DNA from 3 places in the Pseudoalteromonas sp. SR41-8 genome. Region 1 is predicted to be linked to each of the others. Evidence: predicted binding sites of a transcription regulator. Region 1 holds the regulator's gene; each other region holds the start of a gene.
The links. The regulator LexA, encoded in region 1, represses DNA repair genes until DNA is damaged. The targets are predictions, from matches to a motif close to TACTGTATNNNNATACAGTA.
Positions count from the first base shown of each region.

Region 2: the regulator LexA is predicted to act here: its motif matches at 6,452-6,471, upstream of H5162_RS03855 (LexA family transcriptional regulator).
Region 3: the regulator LexA is predicted to act here: its motif matches at 8,559-8,578, upstream of uvrD (DNA helicase II).

Region 1 covers NZ_JACJEE010000016.1:16,571-27,558, reverse strand. Annotated here, with positions in the region: gene H5162_RS12270 (SCO family protein) at 1-195, opposite strand, end outside; gene cyoE (heme o synthase) at 192-1,100, opposite strand; gene H5162_RS12260 (heme A synthase) at 1,109-2,098, opposite strand; gene H5162_RS12255 (transmembrane cytochrome oxidase associated protein) at 2,116-2,610, opposite strand; gene H5162_RS12250 (SURF1 family protein) at 2,607-3,347, opposite strand; gene H5162_RS21520 (DUF2909 family protein) at 3,360-3,674, shown strand; gene H5162_RS12240 (cytochrome c oxidase subunit 3) at 3,574-4,449, opposite strand; gene H5162_RS12235 (cytochrome c oxidase assembly protein) at 4,485-5,012, opposite strand; gene ctaD (cytochrome c oxidase subunit I) at 5,012-6,610, opposite strand; gene coxB (cytochrome c oxidase subunit II) at 6,610-7,752, opposite strand; gene lexA (transcriptional repressor LexA) at 8,174-8,791, opposite strand; gene H5162_RS12215 (hypothetical protein) at 8,866-9,660, opposite strand; gene H5162_RS12210 (PaaI family thioesterase) at 9,782-10,225, shown strand; gene H5162_RS12205 (hypothetical protein) at 10,222-10,602, opposite strand; gene H5162_RS12200 (hypothetical protein) at 10,770-10,988, shown strand, end outside.
Region 2 covers NZ_JACJEE010000003.1:183,363-194,350, forward strand. Annotated here, with positions in the region: gene H5162_RS03820 (recombinase) at 1-945, shown strand, start outside; gene H5162_RS03825 (KilA-N domain-containing protein) at 1,261-1,788, shown strand; gene H5162_RS03830 (DUF4238 domain-containing protein) at 1,836-2,645, opposite strand; gene H5162_RS03835 (hypothetical protein) at 2,714-2,899, opposite strand; gene H5162_RS03840 (hypothetical protein) at 3,057-3,302, opposite strand; gene H5162_RS03845 (hypothetical protein) at 3,295-4,191, opposite strand; gene H5162_RS03850 (PIN-like domain-containing protein) at 4,548-5,969, shown strand; gene H5162_RS03855 (LexA family transcriptional regulator) at 6,023-6,433, opposite strand; gene H5162_RS03860 (LysE family translocator) at 7,043-7,663, opposite strand; gene H5162_RS03865 (NADH:flavin oxidoreductase) at 7,660-8,766, opposite strand; gene H5162_RS03870 (LysR family transcriptional regulator) at 8,871-9,782, shown strand; gene H5162_RS03875 (zinc dependent phospholipase C family protein) at 9,891-10,805, shown strand; gene H5162_RS03880 (hypothetical protein) at 10,807-10,988, shown strand, end outside.
Region 3 covers NZ_JACJEE010000036.1:29,221-40,208, forward strand. Annotated here, with positions in the region: gene H5162_RS18320 (M14 metallopeptidase family protein) at 1-2,169, opposite strand, end outside; gene nfuA (Fe-S biogenesis protein NfuA) at 2,315-2,890, shown strand; gene H5162_RS18330 (hypothetical protein) at 2,903-3,175, shown strand; tRNA gene H5162_RS18335 (tRNA-Met) at 4,221-4,297, opposite strand; tRNA gene H5162_RS18340 (tRNA-Met) at 4,358-4,434, opposite strand; tRNA gene H5162_RS18345 (tRNA-Met) at 4,513-4,589, opposite strand; gene cysQ (3'(2'),5'-bisphosphate nucleotidase CysQ) at 4,732-5,529, opposite strand; gene nudE (ADP compounds hydrolase NudE) at 5,522-6,094, opposite strand; gene yrfG (GMP/IMP nucleotidase) at 6,156-6,806, shown strand; gene H5162_RS18365 (dUTP diphosphatase) at 6,803-7,426, opposite strand; gene H5162_RS18370 (YacL family protein) at 7,611-7,979, opposite strand; gene H5162_RS18375 (hypothetical protein) at 8,091-8,315, opposite strand; gene uvrD (DNA helicase II) at 8,643-10,808, shown strand; gene H5162_RS18385 (GNAT family N-acetyltransferase) at 10,786-10,988, shown strand, end outside.

The DNA of each region.
Region 1 (10,988 bases):
CCATTGACCTTGCAATGTTTGCTTAGTTACTGGCTGAGCATTTTGATCTTGTAAAGTAAAATCACTCAAAGGTTTGGCTTGTTCATATACCAAAGCTTCAACGTCAGGCATAGCGCTGTCACTACAAGCTGTTAACAGCAATAAACTTAACGCCAACCACACTCTCGCCCCACACTTAACTGCTAAGCTATTCATATAACGAACCATTTATCTATAAATAAGGCGACAAAGAGTATCATTAAATGAATAATTGAAAAACGGAATAAATCCATTGCTGTATCGTCATTCCCCGCTATTTTTAGTTTTACCGCTTTATAGATGAAAATCCCATTAAGTAATGTCGCAGCAATTAAATAAATGAGCCCCGACATACCAATTAAATAAGGCAATACACATACCAAAGCCAATAAAATAGAGTATGCAACTACACAGGTTTTACAAAAATCAATGCCATGAGTGACTGGCAACATGGGGATCTTAGCGCGTTCGTAATCACTTTTGCGAGCAATTGCCAACGCCCAAAAATGCGGCGGAGTCCAAGTAAATATGATCATCACCAATAACCAAGGAGCAGCTGCCATGTGCCCGGTTTCTGATACCCACCCTAACAACGGCGGCATGGCCCCTGCTAGTCCTCCTATAACAATATTTTGTGGCGTTGCACGCTTTAAAAAGGAGGTATAAATAAACGCATAACCAACTAACGCAAATAAGGTTAATACAGCGGTTAAAGTATTAGCCCAGATCATCAACATAATGAAACCACTCACCCCAATAACAGCGGCAAAACTTAAAGCATGCAGTTTAGATAACCGCCCCTTAGCAACTGGCCGATGGCGTGTACGTGCCATTTTGCTATCTATTTCGCTATCAACTACATGATTGATCACCGCAGCTGCTGCGGATAACAAGCCAATCCCCAGTAAACTAATAAACTGTACGCCAATACCACGACCAACATCGGGTGCCAGCGCTAAACCAACCCATGCTGTTAATACCAACATCGCGACTACTTTAAATTTACTGATCGCTAAATAATCATTTATTAAGCCGCTAATTTGGCTAGGTGCTAACTTTGTTATTGCTATTAATGGTGTCATAACTGCCCCTATGTACGTGCTTTTAAGTAAAAACATAAACGAACGACTGTTAACAATAGTATGGCAGCCATTAAATTATGTGCCAGCGCAACGCCGAGCGGGAAATGCCAGTGCACAACCGCCAAGCCCAAACAAATTTGACACAGCAACGCGACCAATACGGAGACTGTACAATGCTTTATTTTTCTCGACACAGCACGGCTATAAATGCGCCACATTATCAGCGCTAATACTACACAGGTAACTAACGCCCACATTCGATGTAATAAATGGATCGACATCCTAGCCTGCTGTGAAAGTACACCATATTCATAAGTACTTTGCTCTAATGGCAACTGAAATACACTACTCAATGAAAACGGCTGTCCGTAACTACACAATGGCAAGCCATTGCAGTGCGGCGCCGCATAATTAGCAGCAAGCCAACCGCCTAGCGCTATTTGCAATACCAACACCACTAATGCGACTAGACTAAGTTTAAAGTAACGCCGAGCTGGGGCGTCGCCGCCAAAAATTGGTTTTGCCGTTAGCCGTAAATACAATAATGTAACCAATGATAAAATACTAAATCCACCTAATAAGTGCCCCAATACAATCAGCGGCTGTAAATTCATGGTGACGGTCCACATCCCTAAAGCCGCTTGGAACACCACCAGTATTAGTAATAGTAAGGGTAATTTAATTGGCGTGGTTGGATATTGACGTTTTAATAAAGCCAATATAAATAACGCTAAAATAAGTAAACCTAACGTGCCGGCAAAATAGCGATGGATCATTTCTTTCCACGCTTTAGCGGTTTCGAACATCATATCAGGGTAGGTTTGCTCTACATGGGCTAAATCAGCCTCATGCTTGGGTACCGTTAAAAAGCCATAGCAACCGGGCCAATCCGGACAACCCAATCCGGCATCACTCAAGCGCGTATAAGCCCCTAAGCCAACAACTAAGATCGATAACATAAAAGTGGCTAATACCAAATGTTTATAGTTTTTATACATAATTGGCACTCCTTAATTTAGCTAGAACGCGAATAGTTAAGTAATTTTTTTAAATCTTTTAACAGTCCTTTTTGAGTCAAACGGTTTTGCTGTGGCTCACTATGGTAAGGATACTGCAAGACCACTAAGCCCATATGATCAATTAGATATAAACTAGCTGGTTGCAGTACATCAACCTCAGGTAACTGACGCCATGGCAGCTCTTTTTGCTGTGTCTGGCCAAGGATGGCTACATCGACTTTACCTTGATTTTTACCAAGAGCGATGTAGAGGTTCTCTAGTGCTTGTAACTGCTGTGCACAAGCTTGTTGGCATTGTGCTGGGTGATTTAAAGCAATAGTCCATTGTTTATGCTCCGTTTTTTTCCAATCTTGTAGTTTTATTTCCTGTGTTAAAAATTCCCCTTTATTACTCGATGCACTAGGTATCCACTCAAGCTTTAACGCCAAATACGCCAGTATTAAAGGCACTAAACAACAGCCAATAAATATTAATAACGGATTGTTTTTCATTGTAATTCCTTCTTTTTAAAAGCAAATACAGCAATAACAAGGCAGGCAATCGCAATCAATAACCATTGCACTGCGTAGGCTTGATGTTTTTCGGGGCTCATCACCACAGCTTGGTAATGCGGCGCAGCAATCTCATCCGCGATACCTTGCCGATAACCAATAAAGTCAATCATGTCGCGACCTGTTTGCTGTGAAAACAATGCTAAATCGATAATTTGTACGCGCTTGGGCCATGCTGTATCCGTCTTGTGTTGTGCATCTTGCAAAGTAAAGCCACTGAGCTTTCCTTGCTTTAATTGCACGGTCATTGCCAAAGGAGTCGATGGTAGGTTTATACTAGGGAGTTGCTGGCGAGTAAGTGGTGCTTTAACCCAACCCAAATTCACCAACAGAGTTTGCTTACTTTGCTGTAAACGCAGCAAGGTAAGTACATCGTAGCCAACCTGACCTTGGTAAACTTGATTATCTAACAACCAATATTGCTGCGTATCTAGCACTCCAGAGATACTTATCTGCAAGCCCGTTTTATTCCAATCACTAGGCAGTTGCTGCATTTGCTGCCAGCTCATTACTCCCTGACTTTGCAGGGCTGCTATTTGTGTTAATTGCTCAGTTTTACTTTCAGCTCGCTGTAATTGCCAATACCCTAGGCGTAAACACACCAATACCACAATGGTTACCACGCAAATGGTAATAATTGAGCTAAGCTTTTGTTTACGCCATAAAATTAACTGCATAAAGGTGATCCAGTGATTATTAAAATTATTATCGTACTGTTGCTACTATTTATACTTTTTAACTTGTTCCGTGCCTTATTTATTATGGTATCGGGTAAAACAGATGGACGGCCTATGTCTCACTATTTAGGCCGTCGTGTGCTGTTTTCTGTTATCGTCTTAGTGGTTGTTATTGCAGCCCTTAAACTAGGTTTCATCCACAGTAACTCATCACCAATTGATAAAGTTACAGCACATATACAAACACAAATAAACACAACCACACCACATCAACAAAATGCCAATACCAAGCTGCGGCTTGAAACGCAAAATGTTTATCTGGGCTAAAGTGGCCCTTTAAAATGCGGATCAGCATGACTAATAATAAAATAGTTCCTAAGGTCACATGCATGCCATGAAAGCCGGTTAGTAAAAAGAAAGTATTGCCATATACGCCAGCATCTAAGGTCAGTCCTAAATCCTGATAAGCATGCATATACTCTACGACTTGCAGCCCTAAAAAACAGACCCCTAATACGATTGTCAGTGCCATAAATACTTTTAATGGCCCACGCTTATTGTTCTCCATGCCTACATGAGCAAAATGTAAGGTAACCGACGAGGTTAGTAATATTAATGTGTTGATCAGCGGCAATCCCTGCCAACCCATAGCCTGTGTCGTACCACCACCGGGTGTAGTAACTAATGGCCAGATTGCTTCAAAAGTAGGCCACAGTACCTCATTGGTCATGGCATTATTTCCGGCGCCGCCAAGCCAAGGCACAGAGATCATCCGGGCATAAAAAAGGGCACCGAAAAAAGCCATAAAAAACATTACTTCAGAGAAAATAAACCAGCTCATGCCTTGACGAAACGAGCGATCCATTTGCGCTGAATATAAGCCTTGATCAGACTCTTCAATGACATTTTTAAACCAGCGAAATAGCATAAACAGCAACACACCAATTCCTGCGTAAAGCACATAATGGCCAGCACCACCGCCGCTGCTTGCTTGCATTACGGTAAGACCTGCACCAACAGCAATAAAAAACATCGCAAATGCGCCAACTATTGGCCACGGACTTTGCGCGGGAACATAATATTTTTCGTAATTTTTATCCATTTTGTTTGCTCCTAATTAGCTATTAGCTTGGCAACCTAATTACTAGCCACTATCTGCCCGCTAATATCAAACACGGTATAAGACAAAGTTAACTCTTCAACATCTTCAGGTAATTGCGTATCAACATAAAAAAGCAGTTTAAATTCCACTTCTTCACCTGCTTTCAAAGGTTGTTGATCGAAACAAAAGCAAGCCATTTTATGCAAATACTTAGCTGCTTTGCCTGGAGACACCGACGGTACCGCTTGCATAACTTTATCTTCATTACTGGTATTTTTTGCTCTAAACAGCACTTCGCGCATAGCTCCGGGCTTTACTACCACACTATACTCATGTGATTGCACCTCAAATGGCGCTCCACTTTGCGCATGAGTTGTGAAGCTTACGTCGATTTCTCGTGCCTCATTAACACTCGTACTTTGCTTTGCTTGCTCTAACGAAGGCTTACCATTAAGGCCTGTTACATCACAAAAAACGTCGTACAACGGCACCAAAGCAAACGCAAAAGCGAACATGCCAAGACATATTAAAACTAAGCGCTTAAGCAGTGGTGCATGACTCATTACTTAATCTCCGGTGGCGTTTCAAAAGTATGATAAGGCGCAGGCGATGCCACCTCCCATTCCAAACCCTCAGCACCATCCCACACTTTGGCGGGCACTTTATCGCCGCCTCGTGCACACTTAAATACTACAACCACAAATAACAATTGTGATAAACCAAAAGCAAAGCCACCAATACTAATAATCGCGTTAAAGTCTGCAAATTGCAGTGCGTAGTCAGGAATCCGGCGTGGCATACCGGCCAAACCAACAAAGTGCATAGGGAAAAACAATACATTCACGCTCACTAACGACAACCAAAAATGCCATTTAGCCAAGGTGATATTGAACATATTTCCCGTCCATTTTGGCAGCCAATAATACGCCCCGGCCATAATTGAAAATATCGCCCCAGTCACTAACACATAATGAAAATGCGCCACCACAAAATAAGTATCATGGTATTGAAAATCAGCAGGAGTAATCGCCAGCATCAACCCAGAGAAACCACCTAAAGTGAATAACACAATAAACGCAATACTAAATAACATAGGCACTTCAAAACTAATCGAACCACGCCACATGGTGGCTACCCAGTTAAATACTTTGACCCCAGTTGGCACCGATATCAGCATAGTTGCATACATAAAAAATAATTCGCCAGCGACAGGCATACCTGTGGTAAACATATGATGCGCCCAAACTATAAAGCTAAGTAAAGCAATCGAAGATGTGGCATATACCATAGAGGCATAACCAAATAATTTTTTACGTGAAAAGGTCGGCACTATAGTCGAGATAATGCCAAAGGCTGGCAGAATCATAATGTACACTTCAGGGTGACCAAAAAACCAAAATATGTGCTGGAACATCACCGGATCACCGCCCCCAGCAGCATCAAAAAAGCTGGTTGCAAAATACTTATCAGTCAATACCATAGTCACAGCACCGGCCAATACCGGCATCACAGCAATCAATAAAAAAGCGGTGATAAGCCATGTCCACACAAACAGCGGCAGCTTCATCCAAGTCATACCTGGCGCACGTAAATTAACGATAGTTACAATCACATTGATTGCGCCCATAATTGAGCTAATACCCATGATGTGAATAGCAAAAACAAATAATGCGGTATTATCGTTACTGTAAGTTGTTGACAGTGGTGCATAAAAAGTCCAGCCAAATGCCGGGCCACCACCTGGCATAAACAGGGATGCCAGTAAAATAATAAAAGCAAAAGGTAAAATCCAAAAGCTCCAATTATTCATCCGTGGTAATGCCATATCTGGTGCGCCAATCATGAGTGGTACCATCCAGTTAGCCAATCCTGTAAAGGCCGGCATAACGGCACCAAATACCATGATCAAGCCATGTACTGTGGTCATTTGATTGAAAAAGTGAGGCTCTACTAACTGTAAGCCAGGTTGAAATAACTCTGCGCGGATCACCATCGCCATGGCGCCACCAATTAAAAACATCGTCAACGAAAAAATTAAATATAAGCTACCGATATCTTTATGGTTAGTAGTATAAAGCCAGCGTTTAAAACCTTTCGCAGGATGATGATGTCCATCATGGTGTGCAGCTTGATCATGTTGTTGCTCTGTTACGCTACTCATTATTTAGCCTCCGAAGTTGCATCAATCGCGGCTTGTATCTGACTCGGTTGAATTACATCCCCAGTGTCATTGCCCCATGCATTACGCTTATAGGTGATCACAGCTGCTAGCTGCTTGATTGATAACTGCTTGTCAAATGCTTGCATAGCGGTACCTGGGCGACCATGAAGCACTACATCAATATGATCTTTAATATCTCCTAATACTACCGGACTGCCTTTGAGCGCCGGGAAAACCCCCGGTAAGCCCATACCTGTTGGTTGGTGACACGCAGCGCAACTGGCCATATAGACTTGCTCGCCGAGTGTCATTAATTCTTCTTTTGGTAATGTTTGATCTAATAATGCAGCATCAGCAATTGCAGCGTTTGCTTTTGCCTGCTTAGCTTCGCTCAGCCAGTTTGCAAATGCTTGCTCAGATTTAGCTTCAACCACCACAGGCATAAAGCCATGATCCTTTCCGCATAGTTCTGCACATTGCCCTCGATAAATGCCCTCTTCATTAATTCTGGTCCAAGTTTCATTGATAAACCCAGGGTTAGCATCTTTTTTCACTGCAAAATCAGGCACCCACCAAGAATGAATAACGTCGTCTGAGGTCATTAAAAATCGTACTTTTTGATTAATTGGCAACACCAAAGGTTTATCAACTTCAAGCAGGTAATTAGGGTTTTTATTTGCAAGATTAGTTATTTCATCTTGAGGTGTAGCAAGCATTGAATAAAACTCAACATCTTCACCCATGTACTCATAATGCCATTTCCATTGAGAACCAGTAATTTTAATCGTGATATCAGCTTTACTAGCATCTTCCATTGCAATCAAAGTTTTTGTCGCAGGAATTGCCATACCAATTAAAATCACAAACGGGATTGCCGTCCAAAGGATTTCAACTTTAGTACTTTCATGAAATTGGGCTGGTTTTGCCCCTTTAGATTTACGGTGGTGGATCAGTGCCCAAAACATCACGGCGAACACGATGACCCCAATCACACAACATATAATAAATATTGTCATGTGCAGCTGATAAACATCATTACTTATATCTGTTACGCCCTTACGCATATTAAACTGGCTATTAGCCAATACTTGCTGCGGTAGAACAAACAATATAAGCCACAAGGTAGAGCTCAATTTACCCATGTGACGGCTCCTTTAAATGCTATTGCAAAACGCAAAGCGAAAAGGCGGCACAGCTTTATTCGCGCCAATTCGTTATTTTTTATTGTTACTGAATATTAACGCAACCCTAAATTATGCTATTGAGCAAAATTGTTAGACTTTTAAAGTAGCTGTTAACACAGTGTATTAACCAATTAGTTAAAAAATGAACAATTAGCAAGTTTTAAGAGCAATTAAATTCTTTTTTGGTGCATAAATAACAGCTAAAAATCAGCGCGTTATTTTGTAATTAGGGATAATATTAGAGGGCTAAAAGTAGCTGACAAGTAGATTTGATAGGGCTTAGGACGCTATAGCTAAGTATAAAATCTAGCCATTAAAGCGGTAAAAAATTAAATGCACCAAACTTCACCAATTTGGTGCAAAATATAGATCAAAAAATTTACATCCAATCAGCGTTGCGGATCACCCCAACAGCTAACCCTTCAATATTGAAAGATTCATGTTCAAGATCCACTTCAATCGGTGAAAATTCATCATTTTCAGCATGTAAAAAAACTTTTTTACCTGCTTTTTCAAGGCGTTTTACTGTTACATCGTCATCAACACGGGCAACCACCACTTGGCCATTTTCAGCAACTTGAGTGCTGTGTACTGCCAATAAATCGCCATCCATAATACCAATGTCTTTCATACTCATGCCTTGCACACGCAGTAAAAAATCAGCAGCCGGTTTAAACAAGAGTGGATCTATTTTGCAATGACTTTCAACATGCTGCTCTGCCAAAATAGGCTCACCAGCGGCAACTCTGCCTATTAGAGGTAAACCAAGTTGTTCCGGCTCATCCTCTTCAACTAACTGAATACCTCGACTAGCACCGGGCTTCATTTTAATAACGCCCTTTTTCGCTAATGCCTTTAAATGTTCTTCCGCTGCATTAGCACTTTTAAAACCTAACGTTTGCGCAATCTCAGCACGGGTTGGCGGCATACCGGTATCTTTAATAAAAACTTTAATAAGTTCGAGAATTTGAGCTTGGCGATTCGTTAATGGGCGCATACAACTGGTTTTCCATACAGTACATTTAACTGTGAGTATATACAGTTATCTGAAAATCGCAAATATAAATTGGCTTAAAATCGCGCCGTTAATAACAAGCTCATACTATTTAAACCACTTCCAGAATCAAGCGCAGATCCAAGACCAAACTTTAATGCTACATGTTGATTAAACCAATATTGCGTTTGCAGTTCATAGTTGTCTTTTAGATTTTTCTGATTACGAATATTAGCAACGACTCCCACTGACCATGCTTGATTTACATAATAAACCGCCTGCCCCTGCACATAACGATAACGCCCTGCCAATTGCTTTAGCTCTAAATCCCAACCTTGATTGCTAACTATATTTGTCCAACGAACATAAGGAGCATAAGTCCATTCAACCGCGACTCTTTCATTATCTTTGCCAAACCACATATCATGGCGCTCTAAGCGACTGTAATATACATTGAACCCTAGTTGTAACTGCTCATTCATTTGCTTACCAACAGCGGCACTCACTAAATAATCAGTATTTTGCCAATAGCTATTATCCTCACAGAGGCGCTGCGCGCTGGCACTAATAACTAATCCTGCGGGACCATAGATGGCAGCATCGGCATTTAAATAGCTAAAATCATCATTAGCAAACCCACCAATAGCATAATTATTGACTTGATTTAAATACGCTTTTAGCTCGTATGGACCAGTCAAAGATTCAAGATCTTGCGCAAAATATCGGTACCGTGCGCCTAAAAAAGATTCATCTAAACCAGCTAAATCGGTAAAACCAATATCGAGTTGATGTTTGGTACTAGCAACAGCCTCCGGCTGAGCAACAAGGCTCATTAATAATATTGCACCACATCCAAATACCTTTACTTTCATCCTTAAGATCCATTAACAGTTAGATAATATAGGTACATTTTATCTATTTTTATGATCTTAACTGTAGGAAAATGTTTAAAAGTGTAGACTGATTTAGTAAATAACTTAGTGAGGTAGACAGATGAGTATTTGGTATCAACCGATCACCCTAGCACAATGTAAGCAACTTGATGACGGCATAAGTGGTCAAGGCACATTGATGAAAACCATGGGCATTGAAATAAGTGAAATAGGCGATGATTATTTAGTAGCAACGATGCCCGCGATCCCAGCTCATCATAACCCTATGGGTATGGTGCATGGCGGCGCAAATGTTGTACTTGCAGAAACGGTGGCGAGTTATGCTGCAAACTTTGCTGTTGATTTTACAAAGTTTTATTGTGTTGGCCAGGAGATCAATGCCAATCATCTAAAAGCATCACGTAATGGTATATTAACCGCGATAGCAACACCACTACACTTAGGCAAGCGTACATCCGTATGGGAAATAAAAATCACCAATAGTCGTGGAGAACTGTGCTGCGTATCAAGAATGACCGCAGCAATTGTAGAGCGAAAAGGCTAACTTGAAAGTGGATAAATTGTAATTTCAATACCTGCGCCAATAGCAGAAATACGCAATAAAGTATCGGCACTGAGCGCTTGATTAAAGCATTTTGGCGAAGTGCCTGATTCAAAGCCAATATCAAAGGTGCGCTTTGAGCATGATAACCACTGCTTTAATGCATTGCGTGAGCAAGATTCAATTAACTCACATAAGTGGTTAATCGCTTTATCTGGTGAGATAACGTCTTCATTAGACTCAATACGTGCTAGTTGACGGTACTCATCTTTATCGTAATGCAAAACCACAGCACTTTTTTTTAAGTCTGCAACTAACAAACTAATATCTTGCTTTGATTCAAGCTCTAGATCTACATTTAAAAATTGAATTTCCGACATTGTTTCATTTTTACCCTGCGTTAATAACAACGCAAACTTTAACCTAATTTTGCGTATATACCAAATCTAGAGTAGCTAGTTTTATTTTGTTGATGCGACAATTTGCCACATTGGCAAACTCAATATAATTTATAGAATACCGCACTAATAACAAACAGGTAGTCACTATGGATAAACGCATTTTTAAACATGCGCGTAAGTTTCACAAATGGTTAGGTTACTTATTAGCGCTACAAATTTTTGCATGGTTACTCGGTGGTTTAATTATGAGTGCTATACCGCTTGAAAAAGTTCACGGTAAACATTTAGCTGCGCGGCAATTAAATAACCCATTCAAACAAGCTGATTATCTAGCCTCAGTTGATAATATCGTTGCACAAATTACT
Region 2 (10,988 bases), on a different contig from region 1:
GTAGATAAAATAATTGAGCGCATGACCGCCGATAAAAAGCCCGGCACCAGTGTTGTATCTACGTGGTTAAACGACGCCGAACGCGTTAAGTCATACTTCACCATGCCAGGCGAAGAAATCACCCTAAGTGATGTTACCGACTACATGAACCACTTTCATCAAAGCGCCAGCAACAATGTATACAATCGCAAATTAAGCTTCCTTGAACTGGTATTCGACTACGCCAAAGACACAGGCCACATGACCACCAACCCAGCAGCGCTTAAAATTAAAAAGCCAAAAGAAGCCAAAAAGCGCAAAGCCCTGGACGTAAACGCATTTGAAAAAATACGCGCCGCCGCCCCACTCTGGCTAAAAACAGCCATGGACTTAACCATGCAAACCACCCACGCAGTACTCGAAGTATCGCGCATAGAATACAAACTAAAAAAAGCAGAACCAGGGCGCTGTGGTTGCATTTGGTATAAAGAACCACTCACAGACCAATACGGTAAAATTTATGGTGAACTGGCAATACACCGCCAAAAAACCTATAAAAGTGAAGCGTCGCATGTGATCATACCTATCAACGACACAATAAAAGCCATTATCGACAACAGCCGCGACAACACCGTATCGCCATACGTCGTGCACAAGCTCCCTAAAAAGAACTCAAACCCAACCAGTGCATTGGTAAACCACATCACCCAAATAGTCAGCAAAAACATCAGCCGCGAATTTTCAAACGTACGCGACCAACTAGGCCTATACAGCAACCTAAAACCAGAAGAACGCCCAACCTACCATGAAATACGCGGCCTTTCAGCACGACTAATAAAAGCCCAGGGCTGGGACCCACAAACACGCATGGGCCATTCAGATAGCAAATCAACCAAAGTCTACACCGAATTCGGCAAGCAAATAGAATGGGTGCAAGTGCCCAACTTAACCGTAAACCTAAGCTAAACCACCAACGGCAAAATAAAGCATGATATTGACAAAAAATAACAGTCAGCCCATACTTATCCCACACCAGCAAAATCTGGTGTCGAGGGTCGCAGCTCGAAAGTTCAAAAAGGCGCTCACAACACGCCAATACACTTATGCGTGTTTTTTGTGAGCGGTGCCTAGTCGCGCCATCATTATGGTGCTCTGGGTGAGGCAGCCTTCGGGCTGGTCGGATTCCTTTTTGGCCGATACTGCGAACCTTGCTCAGAGCATCACCACTAGGATTCGCAGCCTTAGGTGATGTTTTTAAAACATCAACAAAAAGGTTTTAACATGACTACTCTATCTATCTTATCAAAACAGATCCGTTTGCATGACGGGCTTTATTCAATCAATGATTTACACCAAGTAAGTGGTGGCCTAGATAAAAACCGACCAGTGAAATTTCTGAGACTTGAACAAACTAAAGATTTAATAAACGAAATCTCAACTTGTCCAGATATGGACAACCCCGTTGAAACTAAGCGTGGTATAGGAACTTGGGTATGCAAAGAACTGGTTTACGCCTACGCCATGTGGATAAGCCCTAAGTTTCATCTACAAGTGATCCGCGCATTTGACGCCCAGCAACAACAGGCCATCACCAAAGCACCCGCTCCACTGGATTACCAGCGAATCATGCTCACTATCGAGAATGGCCAAACCACCCATACCCAAGCACTCGCGCTTGAAGATATGGTCACCTCATTCGATAAAATCCCCGGCATCCTACGCGAGAGTATGAAAATACAACCCTACCAACTCGCCCAAATAGCTAAAGCGGCCAACGAACGCTTAAGCCGAATGATCCACAAACGCTAGCCCATAAAAAAACCCGCTAATCAGCGGGTTTTATTTATTAATAGGTCCTACAGAAGTTTTAATAGTGATTGAAGCCGCTCTTTTGAAGAGCCAATTACTTTCTTTTTAGCGTTAAGTAATAACAGTTCATCAACTTCACCCATCCCTTGAAACTTTTTATTTGATAATGCATAGGTTTTACTAATCGGAAAGAAAGCCCCGCCCTCAAAATTAAACTCTGCATCAATTGAGTCAATAATTACTGGATTGTCAGAACACAAAAAGTCATTCCCAGGCTCTGATACCAAGAAACTAAAACCTTTCAATTGCTCTGGATGGAATTTAAAAGTTATAACCGGAAGAACGAAAAACTGTATAAATTTTTGCATGGCTTTATTCTTACACTTCTTTTTATAGAACTTTATATCCTTACGCGTAAATGGAATAACCTCCCTATTTTTTTCTAGTGATTGTTCATAAATATTGACAAGATCTGCCGCTAATATATTAGCTTTAATAGTCTGATTTGGGTTTCGCCAATATTGAACTGACATCATCATAATTAAAAAATTAGAAAACTCTTTCATATTCAAAAGTTCAGAAAGCGATTCATTGGAGCACTCTTCGAGCTTGAGAACTACTTTTGCAAACATGTTTTCTAATTGTCCATAACTGTCTTCTATAAGTAATGAAGTTTCACCAGATTGATTCAACGTATAAAGATCATGCTCATAAAAAATTTGTGAAGGTTTTTTAGGGGATTTTCCTATAGTCTTATATTCTTTGTTGAATAAAAATACGTCACTATTCTGATCAGAGAATCCTTTTATATAAAACTGTGGAATAAAATGGTGCTTTTTTGAAATTTGTTTACTCATAACTTACTTAAATCTTCTTTTGAATTTAATTTTGAATAATATAGATATGAGAATGTAATGGGACTAGACTATTTAATTTCTTTAGCATCCATTAAATTAGATTGAGCGATAACAGCTTTTTGGAATTCAGCATCAATTTTTTTAGTGCAAATACCCATGTCTTCGGCCTCTTTACGCCTTTTAGTTAAATATCCAATTCGCTTGTCTAACTTATTGTTCGCATGCATCAATGCAGGGCTTTGGATATTCAACATCGCTAGCCCCCAGTCGCCTATATACACAATTACAGTTATAACTAAAGGAGTACAAACTGTTAAAACATTTAAAAAATCTGACTCTGAGTAGCAATATTGAAAAATTGCTAACGCAACGGTATTAGCGCCAGCAATAAAGGCTCCTATTTTTTTTGTATTATCTTTCAGAAGCCCCCCTTGCTAATAAAAGCTTTTCTACTAACTCTTCATCATCTTTCAAATCTATCCGCTCAAATCGAACAGTGCCATTTTCATCTGTTATTTCGATGGTTAAATACTTAGGAGGAAAAAGTTTAGCTGTTAACCATCTACCTATGTTGTAAAACACATACCCGCAGTAAGGTAGACATAGTAAAATGCCCACCATCGCGATTAATTGTATATATGCTTCAGTTTCACTCATTATCTTTTATGATCTTCGCTTCTGGTCTAGTTCTGTGACGTAAAATACGTTTTATTTCTTTGCTATAAATTGGGCTATTACCTGTTCTGTGCTTTTTAGTCGTCTTAATAATGGCGCTGAATAAGTCATCTTTTACAAAATTCTGTTCATTACCTTTAATTCTAGCTAAAAATCCCTCATCTGACATTTTAGCTGTAACGACATCACCGTCAGGCAATCGTACTTGCCAACCACTCGAACCTTCAAAGTTAATTTTTACAAATCGAATATCTTTAGTTTCTTCTGTTTCAGTAACCTCATCTACTACAGTTTTAGCCGGCGTTTTGAAATTTTGAACGTCATCACTTTCATAAATCAATTCATTACCATCTTGATCAGTAATCTTAAATTTAGCGTCTGTGGTGCCTTCCAAAGGTGCTTTAATAACTGTATCTAAGTCTTTGCGAAGCTCTCTATTTAATACTAATTTAGCCACATCATCGTCTAATTCCAATGATTCATCATCACTAAAATGTAGTTTTGTTTTCCCTGATTCGGTCTTTTCTGTCAGCTTAATTGTACGTGATTTAATCTGGGCAATTGCACCTAGTACTGTCATTGAACTAATTGTTGCACCACCTGCAAAACCTAAAAGAGTTAATGGGTTTATGCCAGCTGCATTAAGATACGTTACAAATTCAACAACAAACGACCCTTCAGAATGAGCTTTTACATCCAGCTCTAAGTCTGACTCTTCACCGTTCAATGATTTGTCGGCATTTTTAAGCGCTTTTGATGTACTGATAATTGCGGCGCCAAGTTTTTCAGCGTCAATGGTGTGGTCTTTAGTTTCTGACGTATCATAAGATATTTCAAACACATACTTAGTTTTATTATTATTCTTATCCAAAATTGCGCCTCAAGGTGATAAACAGACGCGGCATTATAGAGTAAAAATAACTAAATACTACACGTCCGTATGTAATAACTTTTGAACAATATATAATTATTAATGCTGCAATACAAGCGATCACTCTATGCGTTATGTGCAAATTCAGCACAAGGTTTATGCAGCTTAATACTTCTGGTAATCACACATTCTAAGCAATACCTTTTTCAAACAACCTAGGAAATATTAACCTTAACGTCATTAAGCTTTATACACATCAAACCAATAATACGATGTACTTTGCTTATTTGACTAGTATTTCAACTAAAAAATTTTTACTATGATTAATAGTTACATAAAAACTCTCATGGATAGAAATGAACACCTTTAATAATTTACTAAAAACACACCAAGACTCAGAAGAAATAGATTTTGATGTAATCTGGAAAGAGGGCACATTTGTATTCGACTCAAATGTACTTCTAGATTTGTACAGACTGCCTGAATCGGCAAGTGCAGACTTAATAAAGGTACTTAACTCAAAAGATTTTAATCCACGAGTTTGGATTGGCTTTCAAGTGATATTGGAGTTTCTTAATAATAGACACTCTACAATAGGTGATCAAAAAGGAAGGTTTAATGAAGTTAAAAAGTTAGTTGATGAGGCAGTCTCAAAATTCGATGTTGCTATAAATGATTTAAAAAACTCATTAGACAAACTTAAATTGAACGAGAGGCACTCAGTCATAGAGCCTGATAAATTCATAACTGATGAAAGGATTTCTAAAAGTAAAGTTTTTTTAGAAGAGTTCATAAATGAACTTAACGATTTAGAAAAAAAACATCCCGATGTACATCAAAAAGATAAATTCAAAGATGTTGTTCTCAATATTTTTGAAGGAAAAATAGGTGAAGCTTTTACTAAAGATGAGCTTAATGATATTTATAAAACAGCCGATGACCGCTACCAAAAAAAAATCCCACCTGGATACCTAGATTTTAAAAAAGATGGTTCTTACTTTGTTGGTGAACTAGAATTCATTAGAAAGTATGGTGACTTGTTGCTATGGAGAGAAATAATAAAAAAAGCTGAATCTGATGGTATTGAACATCTGGTCTTAGTTACTGGGGATGTGAAGGAAGATTGGTGGCTCAAAAAACGAGGTAAAAACTTAAACGCCAGACTAGAACTACTAAATGAGATCTACTCTAGTTTACCGAACCTAAAATCTTTTTATTTATACGACACATCAAGTTTTTTGAAAAGTGCAAAGTCACAGCTAAATTTAGATATTAGTGAAGAAACGATAGAGCAAGCTAATAACTTGATACATATAGATAATAAAAAAACTAATCTATATGGTAAACAAGATAGATTAGTAGACTTTATTGAGATAGTTAAGTTTTTAAGTAATAAATTTAATGATCTAAAAGTATATATTCATCCAAGTGTTGAATTGATGCCTCCTATACCCATCCCTGAATTTGTTTCATATTCAGTAATAAGTGAAATTTTTGGGAATGCTAGTCAGCATAGCAGTGATAAAGTGTTGCAAATAACAGCATCTTTAAAATCTGGCAGTCACATAAACATTTTTTTCCGAAACAAGGTTAAAATTTTTCCTAGTGAGGAGGATAAAGCAGGAACATTGACAAAAGAAAATAGTCAAAAAGACCCTTCTCGAGGCCATGGGCTAAGAGCAATTGTAGACCAGTTAGAAAGTCTTGCCGTGATGACCGATTCGACTTTCGAAGATAATTATTTTACGCTAACTTTAAGATTTCCATTGGATTTTTGATAAAACAAGGTCATTGACTCTCAAAAGCACATATAAATTTAGTATGATGTCTTTTATTTGGCACTGAGAAACTCCACACAAGGCTTGTGCAAGCGAATACTTCTTGTAACCACTCCTTCTAAGCAAAAGCCATCTTCAGGTGATATATAAACTGGTGCATAGTCATCTGATGCCGACATCAACAAACGCTTTTCTTTATGGATTATTTTACAAACAAAGCAGCCATTGTAAGTGGCAACCACAATATCACCTGTATTTACATCAACTGCGCGATCGACAATTAACAGGTCGCCATCGAATATCCCTACCCCCTGCATAGATTGCCCCGATGCTACACCTATAAAAGTAGCATCTGGGTGCTTGATAAGTAATCCATCCAAAGTTAAGCCCAGCTCTTTATATTGCGCTGCCGGCGATTCAAAACCAGTAATACCCGCATCAATATAAATAGGAATAACAAACATACACACACCAAAATAAAACACTGTTTATTTGTACAGTATAAGCCTAGTGAGCGAGTTTGGAAAGGTAAAGTATCTTGCTAAGGAAAGTGAAGCTTTTGATTAAGATTTTCTAATGAGTTGTTTATATTGAGTTTTACTGATAACTTAAATACTCGATTTGTAACAAGCGCCCTAACCGCTTGATTTTATTGAATTGTAAAAATGATAAAAATTGCAAAATAAACTGTATATAAAATCAGTTAATTGTATTTATAATTAATAAATTACAATAACTTAACTCATTATAGCGTCACATCATGGGGTGGCAGGGGTCGAGAGTTCGAATCTCTCCATACCGACCATTTAATTTATTTAAGTATTAAACACTTATAATTTAAATAAATTATAAGTAGCTTCACTGCTTACAGCTAATTCAGCTCGCTCATATGTGTAGTTATTAGATAAATCACTTTAATATGTAACAACATCCCTATCTTTTCCCTAACACACTAATGTGTAGCATAACTCTTAATCGTAAAACTTAAAACGTCAATTGATAACACAAGGCTCTAGGTGTAGGATTAAATGAGTTGCTCATTTACGATGATTAAATCTCATAGTTTAAAATTATCAATAACTACTAATAAGCCAAAAGATTGCAATACTAATCATCATCAACGCCGAAATCCTGCCTAATAATTGACCTTGCCCTCGAGCTAGTAGCAATCTGTTAATTTTTTGGCCTCCATAAGCATAGATGAGTAAATTTAAGCATTCAATTAGTGCGATCAAGCCTGTAAAAAGTAACGTTTGTAGACCCGATGGCAAAGCTGAGTTCATAAAAGGTGGCAGCAATGTCATTAGAAATAACCAGGACTTAGGGTTTGAAATCGAAACTAAGAAGCCGCGCAACATTAAATCAATGTTATCACTGTCAACTTGCACTGTAGCTGCATTAACTTTTGCATCCAGCCAAACATTAATACCCATCCATATAAGATAAAAAGCACCAACATATTTGAACAATTGCATAGCTGCGGGAAATTCAACCAGCACTTTGGTATAACCCAGTAGGGCTGTTAGAGCAATAAGTGATACCCCAAAAACCTCACCAAAAATGACCCAAACTGCCCTTTTTACGCCCAAGCTGGCACCGTAACTCAGGGCAAGCATCATAGACAAACCTGGTGACACTGAAATCAGGAAAAAGGTCGGAATAAATATCAACAACAACGCCCAATCAGACATCATGCTTCTTTTACTCGCTCAAGCACACCGGTCATAGACCTTAGGTACTTCAGTGCCTCAAAACTGAACCCCTGCTCGGCTATCCATGACTCGCTAAATGGCGGATAAATTAGTGAAGCGCCCTCATTGACTCGCTTTACCCAGTCTGGATTACCTAATGCGGCAGTACCAATAGCCACTAAATCTGCGCCACCAGCCAATGCCAACTTAGCGTCTTTTTCATCTTGAATTTTTCCTGCTACCATCATAGGAATATTGGCTGGATTAGCTTTACTTAACTCAGTCAACAAGTCAGTGCCAACCTTGCCGTTAACTGATTTAAAAGTATTGCCCATTGAATAATGCACATAATCAATTTCCTCAGCTGCCAGTAAACGGGTGACAGCTAACTGATTTTCTAGTTCGATCCCAACCACATTGGCATAACTTTCTGGCGATAGACGTACGCCTATCAGGAACTTACGTGGCATACGTGCACGAATCCCTCGCACTATTTCGATCAAAAACCGAGCTCTATTTTGTATACTGCCTCCCCACTGATCAGTGCGTCGATTAACTTGGGGATTGAGGAAGTTACATAGTAAAAAATTATGTGCTGCGTGCAATTCAACACCATGTAAGCCTGCGTCATAAGCTCGTTGCGATGATCGAACAAATGCCTCGATGAGCTCATGAATATCATTATCTTTCAGTTCCGTTACCCCCAGAGCATAACGGTCGCCTGGTTGCTCAGCGCTAGGCCCTGAAGGAGCACCTTCATTCAAATCAGGTAAAGCCCTTACTCCACCATGATGAAGCTGTACCAATACCTGCGCTTCATTTTCATCCGCTATTTTAGCTAAACGCGAAAAGGCATTCTGCTGCGAAAGCGTCATAAGTGCGGGTTGTCCTGACCAGCAACGACCACCAGGCAACACTTGAGTTGCCGCGGCAATAATTAAACCAAACCCGCCACGAATACAATTTGCAAGCCAATCAAGTTCAGCTTGACTTGGATCGCCATTGTCAGCACTCATGTTATGAGTAAGAGGCGCAAGTACTGCACGATTTTTAAGCTGCACTCCTGCTTGAAGAAATTCAAACGCATTATTTATATCTTTTTGCATGTCTTTAACCTGTTATGAAATGATATTTAGTACATTGTAACCAATGCCAAACAGGATATAATCAGAGCACCAGGAAATACATTAATGCCCAACAGGACATAACAATGAATAATCACAAAACAGATACTCTTTATCTTATGCGCCTGTTGGTCGCTATAGTTCGATTCGACTCGTTCGTCTTGGCGGCCGAGCATCTTGGCATAACGCCAAGTAAAGCCTCTAAAGACATTAAATATTTAGAACACACTTTAGGAACCGTATTACTCAACCGCACCACTCGAAAACTTCACCTCACAGATGCAGGTGAGCTGACCTTTAGCCAAGCAGAACAAATGATCACATTGCATGAGCAGTTAATTGATGGTTTACACAATCGACGCAACGCACTCAGTGGCGAGCTTCGCATCTCAGCCCCTACCTTGTGGGGTGAAATAATGCTCACGCCTATACTGCTTAAATTTCGCGCCGAACACCCTCAGGTACGTTTAATAACTGACTTCAGCAACCATAAATCTGACCTACATAGAGACAATATCCATGTGGTATTTCGCAGCACTGAGCTAAACAACGAACCCTATCTCGCTCGCTTCATTGCAAAAGATGAAATGGTATTGTGTGCAACTGACGCATACCTGTTACAGAATCCACCACTCAGTCATCCAGAGGACTTACAAGCGCATAGTCTAATCACTCGATGTAACGGATATTCACGCTATGAGCAATGGATCTTATTAAATGATGGCAAAGAGTTGATAGTGAATGTTGCCGGCGAATTGGCTTTTAGTGACAAAAAAGCAATCCACGCTGCGATGTTACAGGGAGTTGGAATAGCACAGCTACCTCGCTATCTAGTCGCCAGCAAATTAGAACAAGGAACAGTTCGTGAAGTATTACCAGCCTTTCGCCCAAAGGGCGCACGTTTTTACGCCCTTTATACCCAGCGACGCGCTGAGTCAGCCTTAGTGACTCATTTTGTAGAGTATGTTACTCAATCACTAGGTGAAAAACTAAATTAGCCGTAGAGTTGTATCTTACATAATATTTTTCTATTTTAAGTTATGCTGACTTTTTATGTATGAAAAGCAAATATATTAACAAAAACTACTAAGTAGAAGGATTTACTCATGCCTGGTGCCTTTGCACACATCACTGCGGCTAACTTAGCTACTGAGAATAACGCCCTGATTGGAATGAATATTCCTACCAAAGCAAAGCTGATATTAAGTCAAAATCAAAAATACCTTGAGTTAGGCTGTGTATCGCCTGACTACCCTTATTTAGCTGTGGGTAATTCAGAGCAAAATAAATGGGCTGATTTAATGCATTATCACAATACAGGTGATGTAATTAAAGAAGCAGTAAAGTATTGCAAAAATCTAGAGGGATCAGCGCAAGAAAAATGCTTTGCTTGGCTGTGTGGTTATATGTCGCATGTTGCAGCTGATATCACCATTCATCCGGTGGTCGAGCTTAAAGTGGGCCCGTATGAGCAAAACCAAACTGATCACCGCACTTGTGAAATGAATCAAGACGCTTACATTTGGCCAAAGTTAAACTTGGGTGAAATTGGCCTTGCTGAACGCGTTGAGCTGAATATCGGCTCGTGTACCAACCAGAATAATTGCCTTGATGAAAATATTAAACAACTATGGCAGCATGTTTTATCGCATATCCACCCAGATTACGCACAATCAGCAGCTCCTGACTTTGATGCGTGGCATTCAGGCTTTCAACTGGTTGTTGATCATGCTGAAGAAGGATATCGGCTTTTTCCATGGGCAAGGCATGTTGCGGCAAACAATGGGCTACTCTACCCTCGCCAAGATGAGATTAATTACACTTACATTGAGCAGCTTAATACTCCAAATGGCCCAATGCACTACGACGACATTTTTAATTTAGCGGTTAAAAATATACAGTATTTTATATCGATTATTGCTAATGCTATTTTTAATGATGAAGAGTGCTGGCAAATTTGTAATTGGAATTTAGACAACGGTAAAGACGAAAATGGCAACTTAACCGCTTGGAATATTTAAAATGAAATACTTAACTCTAATCTTAGTAATTGTTTTATCTGTGGGCTGCTCTAGCCTAGCTAATGCACATGATCCAGAAAAGATGGCTGATCTTGCATCACAACTAAAAGATATTTCAGCCGCGGTTGATGGCACATTAAAGTTCAGCACCAAAACCTATACTGATCCGCAAGCATTACTAAT
Region 3 (10,988 bases), on a different contig from region 1:
ACCATAGTTTAAGCCATCCGTTTTGAAGGCGCTGGCAACATCTCGGCGTGATAAATAACTGGTTTTTAATAGTTGTTGATCGACTAAAAACTTAGCCCCACCTTTGTGGCCCCAAATAACTCCACCTTTACGTACCCAAGTTTTAATTGCTATTTTGTCAGCATCTGAAAGCTTATTGTAATTTCCATGAGCCAAAACAATGTGGCTGTAATCACTAAGTTCAAGATCACCAAAACGTTCCATTTCCACAATGGTAGGTGCCACACCAACAAAGCGATCTAAGTAATACCACACTTCACCTACTTCATATTGACTAGTCCCTTGGCCACCAACGAGTAATACTTTAGGCGCTTTAACTACCGCTAACGTCCGCGAGCCTAAATCGACACCCTTTGCCGTTAAGCCAGAAGTAATAGGCGTAATTGCAATACCAAACTCATTTTGTGCACTATTTAATAACGACACCCATTGCGGATTTTTTTGAATCCCAGCAGGAATAATAATACTACCCGCAGCAAATTCCTGTGTACTTGCAAGCGATTTAGCTGATAACGGGCTGAGCGCCACACGAGCTTGCACACCTTGCTGTAATAATTTATTAAGCATTTTCGGAGCTAAATAATTATCCCATTTAAAGCCAAACGCATACTGTGCATCTAACGCAGCAAATTGTGGTTTTTCAGGCTGTTGCCATGCATTTTTACTAACGTCTAAGCCCCAGCCACTTTTAATTGCTGCAAACTCCAAGTTAAAAGCATGGGCTAACGTCCAGCCGGATACATCATAAAAAGTGTTATCAACAAAACGCTTTTGCTCACTAAAAATGGCTTTAACTAAGCGATATTGCGGCTGGGCTAATGGCACAAAATAACTTTTCGCAGAAAAATTCTTACCATCCGCTTTTACTGCTTTATTAAGTGGATAAGCTTTGATCTGATGCTGTTTCAATAAATCTAAAAAAAGTGCGCTACGTGTTGTATCTGCACCGCCTTGCACTACATAACCTTTATAATCTTCATCATTAGCAAGCTCTATAGCATTATTGTAAAAACTAGCTTGGTAATCGAGTAATGCTTGGCGATTATCTATCGCAGCCTGAAATGTAGATAGGCTCGTAAGCAGCTGGTTTTTAATCGTAAATGCAAAACTCAGCGGTCCATTTATGGTTTCTTGCAGATGACCACGAGAACTTGCTTGCTCAAATAAAATACCCACACCACCATTTACATCTGGATAAGTTGAACCTTTGCCATAGTAAAAATCATCAAAGCTTTCTTCGGTAAAATATAACGCGTTGTGTTCATCCAATGTTTTAGCATGATAGTTACCTATTGCCTTCGTGAGACTGACATTTTCATCAGGGGTGATCGGGTGCTTACGTGATGGAATACCTGGCTGAAAGAAAAAAGTGCTATTGGGACCCATTTCATGGAAATCAGTAAGAATATTGGGTTTCCAGTAATGAAACTTAGCAATACGAGCACGAGATTCAGGGTGTTGTAGCAGCAACCAATCACGATTTAAATCAAACCAGTAATGGTTAGTACGGCTACTTGGCCAGCTTTCAATATGCTCCCGAGTTTGTGGATCAGACGATAAGTTCATACCGCGATTACTATTCGCCCAATTCGCAAAGCGTGCTAAACCATCGGGGTTTAATGAAGGATCGAGTAAAATAACCGTGTTATTTAATAGCGTATCAATTTCTTTACCTTGCGCCGCAGCTAAATAATAAGCCACTAGCAAGGCTGAATTACTACCAGAAGATTCATTGCCATGAACGCTATAACCCATCCAAACGACCGCTGGCTGATCGGTTTCTTTGGCTTTTTCTGGATCGGCTAAACGCGCCAAGTGCGCCTTACGTGTTTGCTCCACATTCGCCAACTTATCAGCTGCGGTGATAGTTAGCATAACGAGCGGGCGCTGCTCATGGGTACGACCAATGACTTCAAAATTAATACGGTCACTTTTTTGTGCCAATATTTCCATATAACGAACGAGTTGATCATGACGTACGTGCCACTGCCCGACTTCATAGCCTAAAACCTGCTCTGGAGTGGGAATAGTTGGATCAAATTTCACATCATCATTGAAATAATATGAAAGCGGTTGTGCTAAACAAGAAAAGCTTAGCAATAGTGTAAAGATTGTTATTATCAAACGCATAGAAAACACTCAGTAAATGATCAATGTTTGCACGCTACCATTGCTTAAAATAGATGCCAAATTTTTACGCTCAACACTGGCGACAACGCGATGAGCGGAGTATGATAACCAGTATCCGAGTAATTTAGTCAAGTATAGTTGTTTTATGATTTCTATTTCCGAAACCGCACAATCGCATTTTGCAAAATTATTAGCTGACCAAGCTGAAAAAACAAATATTCGCGTATTTGTTGTTAACCCTGGCACATCACAAGCGGAATGTGGTGTATCTTACTGCCCTGAAGATGCAGTAGAAGCCACCGATATTCGTCTTCCTTTTAACGGCTTTGATGCTGTAGTTGACACAGAAAGCGCGCCATTTTTAGAAGAAGCTGAAATTGACTTCGTTACCGACAAAATGGGCACTCAGTTAACACTTAAAGCCCCCAATGCTAAAGCCCGTAAAATCGGTGATGACGCAGGACTTAACGAACGTATTCAACACATGTTAGAAACAGAGGTTAACCCTCAGCTTGCTAACCATGGCGGCCAAGTAAGCCTTGTAGAAGTAACTGCTGAAGGTATTGCTGTTCTTCAATTTGGCGGTGGCTGTAATGGTTGTTCTATGATCGATGTCACACTAAAAGAAGGCATTGAAAAAGAAATGATTGCTAAGTTCGATGAAATCACCGGTGTTGCTGATATTACTGATCACAAAGCTGGCGATCATTCTTACTATTAATAGTAGGCAGTCATGCTAAAGCCGCTGATATATCGCTTAGGTTCAGAGCCTAAGCTCAGTTTAAAGCGCTTTTTACGCGGCTTAGCACTGTTTGTGCTAGCCGTGATATTAATCACCCTCGGCTATTATAGCCACTACAGCTTACAAATCATCGGCTTAGTAATTTTAGCCATCGCACTATTCTTCGCCGCTTGGGGCTACTTAGGTATCTTTGCTAATCGCTTTTCGCAGGTATTAGACAGAAAAGATTCCCGTCCAGAAGAAGATCCTGATCTTTGGAAATAGTCAAAGCTCTAGGTTCTCTGAAAATACTGCCATGAAAAAGCACTCATCAACAATACCTATTTAATTTGTCTTACTTTATTTCAGTTGTTGCGGGAGCCTGAGTTTATGGAGAGCGAACCGACGACCTTCGGGTTATGAGTAGCCCAATCTTTGCACTCACTGAATTTTAGACATAAAAAACACGCTTTAGGCGTTTCGATTTAATAGAACTTGTTATTTCAATGGTTGCGGGAGCCAGTATTTATGAAGAACGAATCGATGACCTTCGGGTTATGAGTAACCCAACTTATGCGTGTTACTAAATTTCAGACAAAAAAAACACTCATTAAGAGTGTCGATTCATTATTACTTTATTTCAATGGTTGCGGGAGCCAGAATTTATGAAGAACGAATCGACGACCTTCGGGTTATGAGTAGCCCAATCTTTGCACTCACTGAATTTTAGACATAAAAAACACTCATTAAGAGTGTCGATTCATTATTACTTGATTTCAGTGGTTGCGGGAGCCGGATTTAAATAGATGGCCTTTGCTGGCTAATGTAGAGCTGAGACCGACGAGCTATTTATTTCACTGAATTTTAGACATAAAAAAACACTCATTAAGAGTGTCGATTCATTATTACTTGATTTCAATGGTTGCGGGAGCCAGAATTTATGAAGAACGAATCGACAACCTTCGGGTTATGAGTAGCCCAATCTTTGCACTCACTGAATTTTAGACATAAAAAAACACTCATTAAGAGTGTCGATTCATTATTACTTGATTTCAGTGGTTGCGGGAGCCAGAATTTATGAAGAACGAACCGACGACCTTCGGGTTATGAGTAGCCCAATCTTTGCACTCACTGAATTTTAGACATAAAAAAACACGCTTTAGGCGTGTCGATTTAATAGAATTTGTTATTTCAATGGTTGCGGGAGCCTGAGTTTATGGAGAGCGAACCGACGACTTTCGGGTTATATAGCAACATCAAGATCTTCACTGAATTTTAGACATAAAAAAACACTCATATAGAGTGTCGATTCATTATTACTTGATTTCAGTGGTTGCGGGAGCCGGATTTGAACCGACGACCTTCGGGTTATGAGCCCGACGAGCTACCAGGCTGCTCCATCCCGCGCCTGAAATTGCAGATTTATTTATAGTTGCTATACATGACAACTTGGCTTCCAATAAAAATTGGTTGCGGGAGCCGGATTTGAACCGACGACCTTCGGGTTATGAGCCCGACGAGCTACCAGGCTGCTCCATCCCGCGCCTGTATATTTTAAGTCTATCGACTAGTGATTTTTAACTCTCACCTAGAGTTTACAGTAACCGCTTCTTAAAAAGAATTGGTTGCGGGAGCCGGATTTGAACCGACGACCTTCGGGTTATGAGCCCGACGAGCTACCAGGCTGCTCCATCCCGCGCCTGTAATTTCTTTTTCAACGGTTTCGCGTTATTTGCGAGCCTGTTTCGAAGAGAGCGCTATAGTATAGGAATCATATTATAATGCAACAGTTAAACTGCTTAAAGCTGTTCAACCGAACAAAAAGCAAACAAACAGAGTAATTAAAGCGCTCTTTGGTGTGGACTGATCATTTTTTGCCACTCCCAATCAGGGTGACCCATCACTATAAAGTCAGGGTTCTCTGTACTCTCACGCTGATTGTAGGTTAATGGATTAAATTCAGCATCAGTAATACAGCCACCTGCTTCTTCAACAATTATTTGCGATGCTCCCGTATCCCACTCACCTGTTGGCCCTATCCGTAAAAAACAGTCAGCTTTACCCTCAGCAACAATACATGCTTTTAAAGAGCATGAACCTACAGCAACTGTTGTAAACTGCGCGTTCAAGTATTGACTAACAGCTTCAATTTTTTGACGACGACTAACAGCCAAAGTTAAGTTATCTGGAGTGGCAACATTGATCTGCTGCTCTACGCCATCGACACGCTTAAATGCACCATTTTGATAACTGGCAAAGTAAGTTGTCTCTTTCGCTGGCCAATAAATCACCCCAAGCACTGGGCGATTGTTTTCAATCAAAGCGATATTTACCGCAAAGTCGCCGCTTTCTAAAATAAACTCACCGGTACCGTCCATTGGATCGAGTAACCAATAGCGCTGCCAATCTTGCCTATCCGCTAAAGCAGGGATTGGTGTTTCTTCTGACATAATAGGAATATCTGGCGCTAGTGCTTTTAATCCAGCAACTAACACATCGTTAGCGGCTAAATCGGCTTTAGTGACAGGTGTGTGATCTGACTTTTCTTGCTGGCCAATATCATCTTTCTTGTAAATAGCCATAATCGCAGCACCAGCGCTTTGCGCAAGCTCAATACATGGCTCAAGTAATTCAATCATTCGCAGCTCCTGATTCTAAATGCTTAGTTAATAATAGCAAAGCTGCAACGCTTCGTGCTTCGGTGAAGTCTGATTGTTGTAATAATGACTGCCAATCGGTTAATGGCCACTTAACAACCACTAATGGTTCTGGCTCGTCCCCAACTAAAGTTTGCGGATAAAGTTGTTGCGCAAACAATATGTGCATAGTCGCATTAAAGTAACTGGGTGCCATTGAAACCACTTTAAGTGGCTGAAGTTGCTCAGCACCAAAGCCAACTTCTTCTTTTAATTCTCGGTTTGCTGCTTGTTCTGGTGTTTCACCAGGATCAATTAAGCCTTTTGGGAAGCCTAGTTGATAATCATTAGTGCCAGCACAATATTCTCGTACTAACAGTAATTCATTATCAGCTGTTAATGGCACTATCATTACAGCCCCTCGGCCACCGCCGCGGATCCGTTCGTATTGACGCTGTTCGTCATTTGAAAATTTTAATTCAAGTGATTCCACCGTAAATAATCGGCTTTTAGCAACAACTTCGATGCGAAGAATTTGTGGTGGTGTTGGGTGCTTTTTCTGTGTCATTGGCATTAATTTGCTATCATGGCAGTTAGTTCAATAATAAACCCTATAAGATGAAATTCCTATGTTAAATTGGTCAAAAATCGATACTGTGCTGCTAGATATGGATGGCACTTTGCTCGATCTCCATTTTGATAATCACTTTTGGCTGACAGTGATCCCTGAGCAACTCGCTATCGCAAAGAATATTAGTTTGGCACAAGCCCAAGCGGATATATTAAAACGCTATCAAGCCGTTAGCGGTCAAATCCAATGGTATTGCTTAGATTACTGGGAACAACAACTTAATTTACCTATTATGGAGCTAAAATATCAGCATCAGCACCTCATTAAAATGCGTGAGGATGTACCTGCATTTTTAACATCGTTGCGAAAAGCGGGTAAAGAGTTGATTTTACTTACCAACGCACACCCGGAAAGTGTCATGCTCAAGTTTGAAAAAACCAATATTGATAACTATTTAGATGGTGTGGTGTCGACTCATCAATATGGTGTGAGTAAAGAGCAGCAAAGCTTATGGCAGCAAGTACAACTCGATTTAGGTTTTGATAAGCAGCGTACGCTGTTCGTTGACGACAGTTTAGCGGTACTAAACGCCGCAAAAGAATATGGTATTGGCCATTTATTGGCGGTTGCAAACCCAGATAGTAAACAACCGTACAATGAAATCAGTGACTATTTGAGCGTCACTGATTTTCGTGACATGCTGCCTTAATTTTTAGGGTAGCGAGCCTCTAAGCCTTGATATACAAGCTTTGCAAAATCAGCATGTTCCGTATTCAGGCTTTTAACGACCTCAACTAAATGCTCGTTATCTTCTTTGCCATGCCATTCTTTAATGTAGCTACCATCTTTATAACCATGATCTTGGCGGAAAAAATTAAGCGTATTTTTACCTACATAGCCTCGATATAAATCATCAATATCCATACCTATTTGCGCCATACATCCAGCGAAGGCTGCGGCGTTAAAGGTTTTCTCAGCGACGGCTGACGCGGCGAGAATTTCTAACGTTTGTTTGAAATCATCAGCTTGTTGCGGTGCACTTAACTGTTGTTCCAACTGCTTAGCAAGATCTAAATAACTGGTCTCACCATCAATGCGTAACGATAAACCGAAGTGAAAAATATCAACCAATTCTAAAATAACTTGCTCGGTATCTGGAGTTTGCTTTTTCCACCATTTCCAACCGTAATGATCAAGCATTTCAGCGCATTCAACCCAAATAGCGCGATACCATTCAAAGCCTTGGCTAAACCATTGATCATGAACTTTGGTGTTCATGGCATTTTGCATTTCTAGCATCACCACTAGTTTATTTAAATTGGCAGACATATCTCTTCCGGTTACTATTTTTTAATTGTAGTTAATAATACAGATAAATACTCTTCGATGAAATCGATTCTACGTGCTGATTGTGGTTAATACGCAGAGGTCGCTAACACAAATATTGCCAATATAGCTAAGGGCATTTCATTACGCGGCACCCGAGGATATTTTGCTAACTGAAAACTGACGGCTACCTACCTGTAGTAAATTCTTGCCATGAATTAATCAGATCAACAAAATCTTCAAAACCACAGCCACTACTTAAACCATTTTCCTCGAGCATAAGCTCATCATCTTGATAAGCAAATAAATCTTCAGAGTCTTGGTGCAAGGCATGGGCTTCAAAAATGGCTTCATCTTTATTTAAGATCAAATCAATTTCTTGGCCCTGTAGCGTTAACGGCTCAAAACTACTTGATACTGAGGCTATTAAAGCTTGTACCATAGCAATTTTGTCTTTGCCGATCTCTTCATTTAACCAACGGCCAATAACCGCATGTTCACTGCTAATTTTAATCCGCAGGCCACTTATTGGATCGCGTATAAATTGGTATTCCATAACTTTACCTAAATACAACTAATGATCGGGATTATACCCTAGTCAGTGCTGAATAAATAAAGCCAGTGACAAAAATAGCGCTAAAAAGCGCTATTCTTTGAAGTGATACAGCTACCGATAAGATCTAAACCGCGCGGCATCAATGATTGCCCAAATATAGACGATCGGCAGTAATATAAAACCAATCGCAACATAAATAAGCGCGCCACTAATAACCCACGCTAGGAAGAAACCAATTGCCGCCATGATCCGGCCTTGAACTAACTGCCCTAAACCTGGGAAAAATATATTACAAATCGCTGCGATAACATTACCGCCTGAACCTTGCTCTGCCATGTTAACCTCAATTATTAATTTAATTTTATTCTTATCTACTTACATTCTTCATGCCAATTATTTAGTTATTAAAAATCAATATGTTAAAATCAACGGTAATACGAAGAACTAGCTAAAATCGTGATTTTTACTAAATATAAGTCAAATTGGCGATATCACTTCACACCATTGATCTAGCTTAGCTAAAAAATGACTATAAATGAATCATTAAGTTTTTAAAGCCTTTAGACTATGTATTAAATTAACTGGTTATAAAAACAGTATTTTATTTAGCCTAACAAAAACACCTGTTATACTGCTTTTAATATTGATTGAAAAGGCGTGATGATGGACGTTTCAGAATTACTCGACGGTTTAAATGATAAACAACGGGATGCAGTTGCAGCCCCACTCCAAAATATGCTGGTGCTTGCTGGCGCAGGCTCTGGGAAAACTCGAGTACTCGTTCATCGTATCGCATGGTTAATGCAGGTTGAGCAAGCCTCCGCTTATAGTATTTTTGCAGTAACCTTTACCAATAAAGCAGCTAAAGAAATGCGCACGCGCGTTGAACAAGCCCTTCAAGCACCAGTAGGTGGTATGTGGATTGGTACTTTCCATGGCTTATCACACCGTATATTGCGCGCCCACCATCGCGAAGCAAACTTACCAGAAGCGTTTCAAATTTTAGACTCTGATGATCAACTTAGAATGATCAAACGCTTATTAAAAGCCATGAATATTGATGACAAAAAATGGCCTGCAAAACAGTTTGGCTGGTATATCAGCGCCAAGAAAGATGAAGGTCTGCGCCCCAAAGATATCCAAGCTTACGACATCAACGAACAAATGATGCTTAAAGTTTACACCGCTTATCAAGAAGCATGTGATCGAGCAGGATTAGTTGATTTTGCCGAAATCTTATTACGTAGTTTTGAAGTACTAAAAAATAATCCAACCTTACTACGTCACTACCAGCAACGTTTTGCCCATATGCTAGTAGACGAGTTTCAAGATACCAACACCATTCAATATGCATGGCTTAAATTATTAGCCGGCGATACCAACAGCATCATGATCGTAGGTGATGATGACCAAAGTATTTACGGTTGGCGTGGTGCTAAAATTGAAAACATTAAGCGCTTTTTGACCGATTTTAAAGCCGAAACTATTCGCCTTGAACAAAACTATCGCTCTACTGCCACTATTCTAAAAGCGTCTAATGCACTTATTCAAAATAACTCAGACCGAATGGGTAAAAGCCTCTGGACTGATGGCAATGATGGTGAACCTATTTCTGTTTATGCCGCTTTTAACGAATTAGACGAAGCGCGCTTTGTAAGCAGCAAATTACGCAGCTGGTTAAACGCTGGTAATGCCCTACAAGATGCGGCGATTTTATATCGTAGTAACGCGCAATCGCGGGTACTTGAAGAAGCCATGTTACAAGAAGGCTTGAAGTACCGCATTTACGGCGGTATGCGCTTCTTTGAACGTCAGGAAATTAAAGATGCGCTGGCATATTTACGGCTCGTAGGTAATCGTCAGGATGATGCTGCATTTGAGCGAGTGATTAACACTCCTGCTCGTGGCATTGGCGATAAAACCTTAAGCCATATTCGCGATTGTGCGCGTAGCGAATCATTGCCATTATGGTACGCCGCCAAAGCCATCGTAGAACAACAACATTTATCAGGACGTGCGGCGACGGTTGTTACTAAGTTTGTTGAACTGGTAGAACATATTGAAGATAAAATTGGTGATCTCACTTTAGAAGAGCAAGCGAAATACGCTATTCAAACATCTGGTTTAATGGCGATGTATCAAGCAGAAAAAGGCGAAAAGGGCCGCGCCCGGGTAGAAAACTTAGAAGAGCTGATCAGCGCCTGTGGCCAATACGAACTCCCGGAAGATGAAGAGTTTAGCTCACCACTGCAAGGATTCTTGGCTTATACCTCACTGGAATCCGGTGATGGTCAAGCTGAAGAACATGAAGATGCAGTGCAAATGATGACGTTGCACTCAGCGAAAGGCTTAGAGTTTCCACTCGTATTTATGGTTGGTGTTGAAGAAGGCATGTTCCCATCTCAACAAAGTAATGAAGAATCAGGTCGGTTAGAAGAAGAGCGTCGTCTTTGTTATGTCGGGATGACTCGTGCGATGGAAAAACTCTATATTAGCCATGCCGAGAGCCGCCGTCTTTATGGTCAAGAAAAGTACCACAGTCCATCACGCTTTTTACGTGAAATGCCTGAAGATTGTATTGAAGAAATTCGTATTAAAACTCAAGTATCGCGACCACCCGCAGCAGGACGATTTAGCTCATCAGTTAGTCATGCCGTATTTGAAGAAAGTGGCTTTAGCTTAGGACAACACGTATTACATGCAAAATTTGGTATGGGAACGGTTATTAATTACGAAGGCAGTGGCGCTCAATCTCGCGTACAAGTGAATTTTGATGACTTTGGTAGTAAGTGGTTAGTAACTGTTTATGCACGACTACAAGCCATTTAACTCGTTAATAAGTAATATCCTACCGCAAATTGCCTATGCTAAACATAGGCAATTGCTACTCATTACTGGCGAACAAAACTGGTGTTATCAACAGGCTAATGAGTTACTCAAGCAACTTTGCCATCCGCTTGTTAAGGTATTATCAACTAGTGGCGAACTCACTGACAGTAGCTGGCCTGA